Colwellia sp. M166: one gene and its partner. The protein of the gene in region 2 interacts with the protein of the main gene of each other region in a pairwise test. Links are inferred from orthologs where the notes say so. Each region holds a gene or a part of one and is shown on either strand. Other genes may lie near its edges.

What was found.
Region 1: the proteins of trkA (region 2) and ptsN interact in binary tests that used the Escherichia coli proteins (3 or more experiments, as listed by UniProt). The link is inferred for Colwellia sp. M166 from one-to-one orthologs.

The regions. Positions count from the first base shown.
Region 1 is NZ_CP040755.1:2,879,293-2,883,708, forward strand. What follows is about bases 1,595-4,416. They hold ptsN (PTS IIA-like nitrogen regulatory protein PtsN), read right to left. Parts: upstream 3,321-4,416; coding sequence 2,868-3,320; downstream 1,595-2,867. Other genes in these bases: FGD67_RS13085 (HPr family phosphocarrier protein), read right to left, coding at 1,721-2,002; rapZ (RNase adapter RapZ), read right to left, coding at 2,006-2,860; hpf (ribosome hibernation promoting factor), read right to left, coding at 3,350-3,637; FGD67_RS13105 (RNA polymerase factor sigma-54), read right to left, coding at 3,674-4,416. In the rest of the region: metalloprotease PmbA, read left to right, coding at 1-74; mgtE (magnesium transporter), read right to left, coding at 180-1,538. UniProt on the Escherichia coli protein: Seems to have a role in regulating nitrogen assimilation.
Region 2 is NZ_CP040755.1:2,512,317-2,518,144, forward strand. The notes cover bases 1,772-4,679. They hold trkA (Trk system potassium transporter TrkA), read right to left. Parts: upstream 3,962-4,679; coding sequence 2,582-3,961; downstream 1,772-2,581. Other genes in these bases: FGD67_RS11450 (TrkH family potassium uptake protein), read left to right, coding at 1,772-2,547; rsmB (16S rRNA (cytosine(967)-C(5))-methyltransferase RsmB), read right to left, coding at 3,984-4,679. Outside these bases: pepQ (Xaa-Pro dipeptidase), read left to right, coding at 1-435; FGD67_RS11445 (YigZ family protein), read left to right, coding at 448-1,071; more of FGD67_RS11450, read left to right, coding at 1,081-1,771; more of rsmB, read right to left, coding at 4,680-5,291; fmt (methionyl-tRNA formyltransferase), read right to left, coding at 5,294-5,828. UniProt on the Escherichia coli protein: Part of the constitutive potassium transport systems TrkG and TrkH. May regulate the transport activity of TrkG and TrkH systems. Binds to NAD(+) and NADH.

The DNA.
Region 1 (4,416 bases), 370 kb from region 2 along the record:
ATGATATTGATATGCGTGGTAGTATTCATACCGGCTCAATTATCGTTAATGAAATGCAAGTGGCTGGCAGTTAAGTATTAAAGTTGGAAGTTAATAGCTATCAGCTTTTAGTTAAAAGCAAAAACCAGTCCTGAGCCGCTCCACTTGTTTTGACTGACAGCTTAAAACTGACGGCTGCTCTACCCTAGCAGTAACGTTGCGGTACCCAAGAAGGCGAATATTCCGACAACATCGGTAACGGTAGTGAGAATGACGCTACCGGCCAATGCTGGGTCTATATTCATCTTTTTCAATACTAAAGGAATCGTGACACCCGCTAGACCCGCAGCGGTCATATTCATTAACATGGCAAAGGCGATAATAGCGCCGAGCATTAAATTTTGCTGCCAAATAGCGACGACAGTGGCGATTAATACGGACCATATCAAACCGTTGAAAAAGCCAATGGCAAGCTCTTTATAGAGTAAAATACGTGAGTTACTCTCACCAACATGCCCTAAAGCCATACCGCGAATAACCAGTGTTAAGGTTTGATTACCGGCAACGCCGCCCATGCTAGGGACTAAAGAGTTTAATACCGCCAAAATGGCTAACTGATTTAAAATTCCTTCAAACATACTTGATACTGCAACAGCCATTAGGGCGGTAATTAAGTTTACCCCTAACCAAATAGAGCGTCGTTGAGTACTTTTTAATACCGGAGCAAAAGTATCGGCTTCGTCATCTAGACCCGCCATACTCATCATGGAATGTTCAGCCTCTTCACGAATAATATCAACAACATCATCTACGGTGATACGACCAAGCAAGCGTCCTTCTTCATCGATAACGGGAGCTGAAAACCAGTCATAACGCTCAAATAGTTGTGCAACGTCTTTCTCGTTCATATCAGCGGTAATTGCTTGGATGTCTTCATCAATCAGGTTGGAAATGATGGTTTCAGCTTTTGCAGTTACAATCGCTGATAATGATACGGCTCCGATGAAATGATCTTCGCGGTCAACAACATAAAATGAGTCGGTTGCTTCAGGCAACTCGCCACGTAAGCGCAAATAGCGTAAAACCACATCTACCGTCACATCTGGACGAATAGATATGGTGTCGGTATTCATGATACCGCCGGCAGTATCCTCTTCATATGACAATGCGGCTTCAACACGGCTACGGTCTTGCCAGTCCATTGCGTTTAGCACTTCCTGATAAACGCTGTCAGGTAGTGTTCTGAATACTTCTGCTAAATCATCTACATCCATGCCTTCAGCAACGGCAGCTAACTTTTCTGGATGAATATTTTTTAGTATGCCTTTTCGAACTTCTTCGTTTAGCTCTTCAAGTACTTCACCATGATGATCAGCATCAATTAATTGCCATAGCGCCATACGACTCTTGGTTGGAGAAGACTCTAATAGTAAGGCGAGATCATAAGCAGGCATGTCTTGCAATAATTTGCGGACATAGACAAACATGCCACTATCGATGGCATCATTAACTTGCTGTAGGCGTTGATGACTGTAATCTTGCTCAGAAACTTCCGGCATATAGCTACCTTGTGCCGTTGTAAAAACGAAAACTGAAAATTATTAGTATGAAGGATAATTATTAAGGTGATGTTACGCTCAAAATTGATAATTATCAGTGTTGAGTTTACCGTAATTTATCACTTTTCGCAGCTTTTTTATTGACTTAAACACAGGTTGAGGAGCTTAGTGCTTGGCTTTATTTACTCAGTTTCATTAAATTTGTCACTAAAAAGTTGGCAAATCTCTGCTAGCGCTCTTTCTGCATCTTCACCTGAGGCGACAACCTTAACGGTTTTTCCTTGGGCGCCGGCTAATAGCATTAAGCCCATAATGCTATTAGCGTCAGCACTATTATCAGCTAATTCAATTGTGACTTTCGCGGTAAATTTTTGGCTAAGCTGAGCAAGTTTTGAGGCCGCTCTGGCATGTAAGCCAAGTTTATTGATGATCAGTACTTCACGGCTAAATTGTACAGTCATCATAATTTATGTACTTTCAATGGGTAAGTCACGGTGACGAGATTGCACGTCTTTACGCTCTTTACGCATATTATTGGCTAATAATTCTGCAATATATACTGAGCGATGCTTACCGCCAGTACAGCCAATAGCGATGGTAATATAGCTACGATTATTACGTTCTAAATGCGGTAACCAAGTCATCATAAAGCTGTTAATTTGCCAAATAAACTTAGTCACTATCGCTTGGCTAGCAAGGAAATCTTGTACTGGCTTATCTAAGCCGGTATAGTCTTTTAGCTCTTTATCCCAAAATGGATTAGGTAAAAATCGGGCATCAAAAACATAGTCGGCATCTTGCGGCACACCATGTTTGAAACCAAATGATTCAAAGACCACCACCATAGAACCTGATGTTTTACCCAAAATACGTTCTCTGACTAAGTCGGCAAGTTGATGTGGTGATAGTTGACTGGTATTGATATATAAGTGTGCTCGACTAGCGATCGGTTCCAGCAGTTTTTTCTCTAAGGCAATAGCTTGGTCTAAAGCAATGTTTTGCTTAATCAATGGGTGTAAACGTCGAGTTTCACTAAATCGACGGATCAGGTCGCTATCATCTGCATCCAAATAGAGTAGGTTTAACTCGACAGCACTCGGCAGGTAATCAATAATTTCAGGCACATCGTTAGGATCTTTCGGTAAGTTGCGAACATCGATACTTACCGCAACATTTTCATAATCATTGATGACCGTATGGGTTAATGCCGGTAGTAAATTAACTGGAATATTGTCGACACAGTAATAGCCTAAATCTTCTAAAACACGCAGTGCGACACTTTTGCCGGAGCCAGATCGGCCACTTACAATAATTAATTTCATCCGTGCTTTAACTCGCTTGTTGGATTAACTGAAAAAGCTCTTGGTTAGTTTTACATTGACGTACCTGTTTGCAAAACTGTTTGTTACGAAAAATTGTCGCAATACTTTGAAGGGTGCACAGATGATTTTGGCATTCTTCTTCAGGTACAAACAAGGCAATAAAAATATCTACGGGACGATGATCAATAGCATCAAAATTAATCGCTTCTTCTATGGTGATAACCACAGCAATTGGCTGTGTGGCATCACTTAAGCGGCCATGAGGTATAGCAATGCCATTACCTATACCTGTTGAGCCCATTCGTTCACGTTTAACTAAGCTCTCTAATAGTTGAAAAGTGTCGTGATTTGCCAATTTTTCAGCAGCAAGACTACTTAAATATTCTAAAATACGTTTTTTACTTGCAGCCGGTACTGCACAAATAGTGCAGTCCGGAGTTAAGATATCTTGCAACTTCATAAACTTATAAGACCTAATGTGGTGCTACGCTAATGCTTGTTAATCTTGCCTTTGTACTTCAAGATTTGGCGATCTAGCTTATCAATTAAAGCATCAATTGATGCATACATATCATTGTTTTCTGCTTTAGCATGGACCTCAGTGCCACTTAAATGGACAGTGGATTCGGCAATTTGATTGAGCTTCTCGACTGTTAATACGACATGTACATTGTTGATGTGATCAAAATGACGTTCTAGCTTTTCAAATTTGCCATTAACATAATCACGTAATGAATCGGTAACGTCGACATGGTGTCCGGTAAGATTAATTTGCATATGCTGCTGTCCTCTTTTACGGGTGAGTAAGTTGGCCTAGAGTAGGCTTTTACGTTGATTTGATGGCGGTATAGAGAGCGATTCACGATATTTAGCAATGGTCCGCCTTGCGACTTTGATACCTTGCTCGGCTAAAATATCTGCCATTTTGCTATCACTTAAAGGTTTTGCAGGTATTTCAGCAGCAACAAGTTTTTTGATTAATTCACGAATTGCAGTCGATGAACACTCACCACCATTTTCAGTGCTAACATGACTTGAAAAGAAATATTTCAGCTCGAAAATCCCTCTAGGCGTGTGCATATACTTTTGCGTCGTCACCCGTGAGATTGTTGATTCATGCATATCAACAGCTTCGGCAATATCGTTTAATACCATCGGACGCATAGCTTCTGGACCATGTTCAAAAAATCCTTGCTGGCGTTGCACAATACAGTTTGACACTTTTAATAGCGTATCGTTTCTGCTCTCTAAGCTTTTGATAAACCATTTAGCTTCTTGTAAATTCGAGCGGATAAACTGACTATCAGTGGATGATTTCATGGTGCGAGACATCGCCGCATATTGCTGATTTACCGATAACTTAGGTGCAGTATCAGGGTTGAGCTCTACCGTCCAACGGCCGTTTTTCTTTTCAACAGAGACATCAGGAATGACATATTGTTCTTCGCTTTTTATCACGCTATCGCCTGGGCGAGGATCTAAAGATTGTATCAGGCGAATAACTTCGCGTAATTGATCTTCTTTTAAGCGTAATTTTCGCATTAACTGGCGGTAAT
Region 2 (5,828 bases):
ATTGCATCATATCGCGAGATAGGTAAGGTACTAAAAGAGTTTAATTTTATTAATGTTGATGTTGATACTGCAGTAGATAGTGGCATTATTTCAACTTTCTTTCCGCATGGTTTAGGGCATCATTTAGGTTTACAAGTCCATGATGTTGGTGGCTTTATGGCTGACGAACGTGGTACTCATGTTAATACTCCTGAGCAACACGCTTTTTTACGGACATCACGTATCATTGAAAGCAATCAAGTTTTCACTATCGAACCTGGATTATATTTCATTGATTCACTGCTTGCTGACTTAAAGCAATCAGTGCATGGCAAAATGGTTAACTGGCAAGAAGTTGATACTATGCGTCCATTTGGCGGTATCAGAATCGAAGATAATATTATCGTTCACCAGTCTCATAATGAAAATATGACACGAGATTTTGAATTAAATTAAGCGAATATATACGTGTCCACGCCTTATGTGATAGCTGCTGACGAGATTATTGATGAAACAATTGTCACTCGCAGCCGCTTTATTTGCTACCTTAAGCCTTGCACTAGTGCTGCTGATGCCAAGGCGTTTATAAAAAGTTTACAAGCACTGCACCCACAGGCTAATCATCACTGTTACGCCTTTATTGCTGGTCGGCCTGAAAATAGTCAGTTGTATGGTTTTTCTGATGATGGTGAACCATCAGGTACCGCCGGTAAACCTATGCTGAGTATGTTAATAGGTAGTCAAATAGGTGAGCTTTGCGCAGTTGTTGTACGATATTTCGGTGGTACTAAACTTGGTCCTGGTGGATTACAGCGTGCATACGGCGGTAGTGTTAAACAAGCATTAGCGGTTTTACCGACAAAACTGAAAATTCCTATGGTACGCAAAACACTAGCGTGTCAATATAGCCAAGTAAACGATGTTTTGTACTATATTGGACAGTTTGGTGGCGAGATCATTCGACAAGACTACAATGAAAATATTGTCCTTACGCTCGCATTACCAGATGAAAAACTTGAGTTTTTCCAACTGCAGTTGCAAACAATGTCTGCTGGGCAGTTAACACTACAACCGATAACTAAAAAGCAATAATAAACTACCGTGCAATTTAAAAATATCATCCGAATATTAGGTTTACTAGTCGCTTTATTGAGTGTGACTATGTTACCGCCAGCTTTTGTTTCACTCGTTTACCGTGATGGTGGCGGTGTTTCTTTTTTAATGTCTTTTGTTTTTTGCCTGATCGCAGGGTTACTGTCTTGGTATCCTTATCGCGCTGAAAAAAGTGATTTAAGGGCACGAGAAGGTTTTTTAATAGTGGTGTTATTTTGGACTGTTTTGGCAAGCTTTTCTGCAGTACCATTATTATTATTAGATGAACCCAATCTCTCCGTTGCTGATGCTTTCTTTGAATCGTTTTCTGGCCTTACTACCACAGGGGCAACGATATTAACTAAAATTGATGGTTTGCCGCATGCTGTGCTGTGGTATCGACAGCAATTACAATGGTTAGGAGGTATGGGTATTATTGTCCTCGCTGTGGCCATCTTACCTATGCTCGGTATTGGTGGTATGCAATTATATCGGGCGGAAATGCCGGGTCCAGTAAAAGATTCAAAAATGACCCCTCGTATTGCCGATACTGCCAAGCATTTGTGGATGATTTATGTAACGTTAACTGTTGCTTGTGCCTTGAGTTATTGGGCTGCCGGAATGAACCTTTTTGATGCTATTTGCCATTCTTTTTCTACTATTGCGATTGGTGGCTTTTCAACCCATGATTTGAGTATGGGCTACTTTGACAGCCCATTGATTAATTTTATTTGTGTCTTCTTCTTACTGGTTGCTGGGGTGAACTTTGCCTTACATTTTGCCGTAGTTAACAGTCGTTCATTACGCAGTTACTTTTATGATTCAGAATTAAAAGCTTTTTTAAGTATTCAGTTAGTCTTAACGCTGATTTGTTTTGTCGTCTTGATGAGTTTTAATGTTTATCAATCGGGCTTTGAAAATTTTGAACAAGCACTTTTTCATGCGGTATCTATTGGCACTACGGCAGGGTTTTCGGCAGCATCTGCCAATGAAGCCGCTTTTTCTAATTGGCCAACGCTGTTACCTATATTATTAATATTTTCAAGTTTTATTGGTGGTTGTGCGGGCAGTGCTGGTGGTGGCATGAAAGTTATTCGTGTTCTACTTCTTTACCTTCAAGGTGTTCGAGAGCTGAATAAATTGGTGCATCCCAAAGCGGTATTTACGATTAAATTAGGTAAAAAAGCCTTACCCAATAGAGTTGTCGAAGCTATCTGGGGCTTCTTTTCTGCCTATGCCGCTGTCTTTGTTATTTGTATGCTATTGCTATTAGCCGCAGGTATGGACGATATTGCTGCATTTACCGCGGTGGCTGCCTGTTTAAATAACTTAGGCCCAGGTTTAGGACAAGTCGCGGCAAACTTTGCTGATATAAATGATTTTAGTAAGTGGGTATTAGTTGTTGCTATGTTATTTGGACGTTTAGAGATTTTTACCTTGCTGGTATTATTCACACCAGCATTTTGGCGAACCTAATATTATTCTTACAGTAGCTATTAAGCTTGAATGCTTAGAAAAATGTTATAGCATCTAATTGGAACAAGGCTTCAACATCGCTGATATAACGTTTACTGACTAAAAACAGCACCACATGATCTTCTGCTTCAATCTTAGTATGTGAATGGGCGATTAGCACTTCTTCGTCACGGACAATAGCGCCTATAGTTGTACCGGGCGGTAATTTAATTTGCTGGATAGTTTTACCAACAACTTTAGAGGATTTTTCATCACCTTTAGCGACAATCTCTATCGCTTCTGCTGCACCACCACGCAAACTGTAAACATTATCGATATTACCTCGACGTACGTGAGTTAATAGCGCTGAAATAGTTGCATGCTGCGGTGAAACAGCAATATCTATATTACTACCATGAACTAAATCAATGTAGGCACTGCGCTGGATTAATACCATGGCTTTGCGCACACCTAAACGTTTGGCGAGTAACGATGACATAATATTTGCTTCGTCATCATTAGTGACCGCAATAAAAACATCAAATTGGTCAATATGCTCTTCCATCAGAAGCTCTTGATCAGAAGAGTCACCAGCAAAAACCAAAGTGTCACTTAACTCAGAAGCTAAATAGGCAGCACGTTTAGCTGAGTGTTCTATTAATTTAACTTGGTGATTTTTTTCTAACAGCCGAGCTAAACCCGCACCAATATTACCTCCGCCGGCGATCATGATTTTTTTATAAGGTGCTTCTAATTTTTGTAATTCATTCATTACCGCTCGAATATGAATACTCGCGGCTATAAAGAACACTTCATCGTCGGCTTCAATAACCGTAGTCCCTAGTGGTCTAATGGGCTTACCGTTACGATAAATCGCTGCAACACGGGTATCTATATTAGGAATATGTTCACGTAGTGTTGACAGGGCATGACCAACCAATAGTCCACCATAATAGGCTTTTACGGCAACTAAGCTGACTTTACCTTGGGCAAACTCTAATACTTGTAGTGCTCCAGGGTAATCTATGAGTCGGGCAATATCACGGGTGACTAGTTGTTCTGGTGCAATGACATGGTCAACGGGGATGTTCTTATTTTGGAAAAGCTCTTTTTGATATTTTAGTATTTTACTTGAGCGAATGCGGGCAATTTTATTGGCGGTATTAAATAAAGAATAGCAAATTTGGCAAGCGATCATGTTTGTCGCATCATCATTCGTTACCGCAACGATTAGCTCAGCATCTTCAGCGCCAGCTTGTTTAAGTACGTCAGGATGAGAGCCGTGACCAGTAACAACGCGTAAATCCATTCTGTCTTGCAATTCACGCAGAGTTTCACTGTTGGTATCAATCAGGGTTATATCGTTTTGCTCTCCTACAAGGTTTTCAGCTAATGTTCCACCAACTTGCCCAGCACCAATAATTATTATTTTCATTTAAGATTGCTTTTTGTTGTTTTTATAGCGGTTTTTTAATTAACTTAGCGTAATAAAAACCATCCATTGAATTGTTATTGGGCAGAATTTGCCAGCCAATATCATTAACTTGATCGGTTATAGCTATATGTTCAGCATCAGAATTTTCCTTAACAAAGCGCAGCACTTGTTCACTATTTTCTTCAGGTAAAATGCTGCATGTTGCATATAGCAAAGTACCACCGGGCTTCAATAAAGACCATATATTTTTAAGAATATCTTGCTGTAGCTCGGTTAATACTGCTATGTCTTGGCTTTTGCGCAACCATTTTATATCAGGGTGACGCCGAATTACACCAGTACCAGAGCATGGAGCATCAAGCAATATGCGATCGAATAACTCACCATTCCACCATTTTCCAGGTGTGGCCGCATCAGCAGCAATAACGTGGGCTTGTAAATTTAGCCGTTGTAAATTTTCTTCTACGCGCTCTAATCTAGAGGCTTCGATATCAATGGCTGTCATCGATTTTATTTTCGGGCTGTACTCAAGAATATGACAGGTTTTACCGCCAGGAGCGGCGCAACAATCAAGGACATTATCGTCTGGTTGGCAAGCAAGCAAAAGCGCAGCTTGTTGGGCTGCGCCGTCTTGAATAGATACCCAACCGAGTTGAAAACCGGGTAATTTATTGACATCAACAGCTTCAGTTAGCCGTATAGCACCAGACTTTTTATCAACCAGTAAATGCTCAATGTTCTCAATCGCTAGTAGGGCTAAATAATCATCGACACTATGATGAAGCTGATTAACTCGCAACCACATTGGCGGGCGCTGCATATTAGCATTAAGAATATCTTGCCAAATTTCAGGGTAGGCACCTTGTAGCTTTTTAATAAACCAAGAAGGGTGATTAAAAGCAACAGCATCGGGCAATTTGTTTGTACACTCTTGGTTATCTTTAGCTACTTGCTGCCGTTGAAAGTTTCTTAATACACCGTTAATAACCCCTTTTAAATGATCACACTTTAACGGCTTACAGGCTGAAACTGTTTCATTGAACGCAGCATGATCAGGAATGCGAGTATATTTTATTTGATATATGCCCACTAACATTAAGAAATGGCCAACACGTTGCTTACCGGTTAGTGGTTTTTTGATGAATTCACGAACATCGTGTTCTAACTCAGGTAAGTGCCTTAATACACCATAGCAAAGCTCTTGCAGTAAGCCTTTATCTTTACCGTCTATTTTAGCTAATTGCAAGGGTAATTCATCGGCTAAACTGCGGCCTTTATCTACCACGGCAAAAGTACATCGGGCAGCTAATGCTCTTAGATTTGCAGCCATAATTACTGTTGCCCTTGTGTTGTTTCAAAACCATTTATTGCTTCGCCTGGAGCAAACCAATCTGCTTTACCATTTAATAGATCGGCAACCGCCATGGCTTTCTTTCCTGGTAGTTGAATGACTTCTAAACGTAGAGCACCTTCGGATGTTGCCACAATAATCCCTTGTTTGTCAGCGCTGATAATATTACCAACAGTGTGTTTATGTTTGAGGTTAAGAGCACTGGCTTGCCAAACACGTATGCGATGCAGTTTACTGCTGTCGTTAAAGGTAAACTGTGTCACTGGCCAAGGGATATAAGCTCTTACTTTACGAGCAAGTACCTTAGCCGGTGATTGCCAATTTAATTCAGCGTCGGCTTTATCAAGTTTAGCTGCATGTGATGCGAGATTATTATCTTGTGGCTGGCGCGTGTAATCACCATTGGCCATCAAGGTTAGGGTCTCTAAAAGTGCGATCGGTCCAAGCTTAGCTAATTTTTCATATAAACTCGCGCTGGTATCTTCCTGTGTGATATCACAAATTGCGGTTAATATC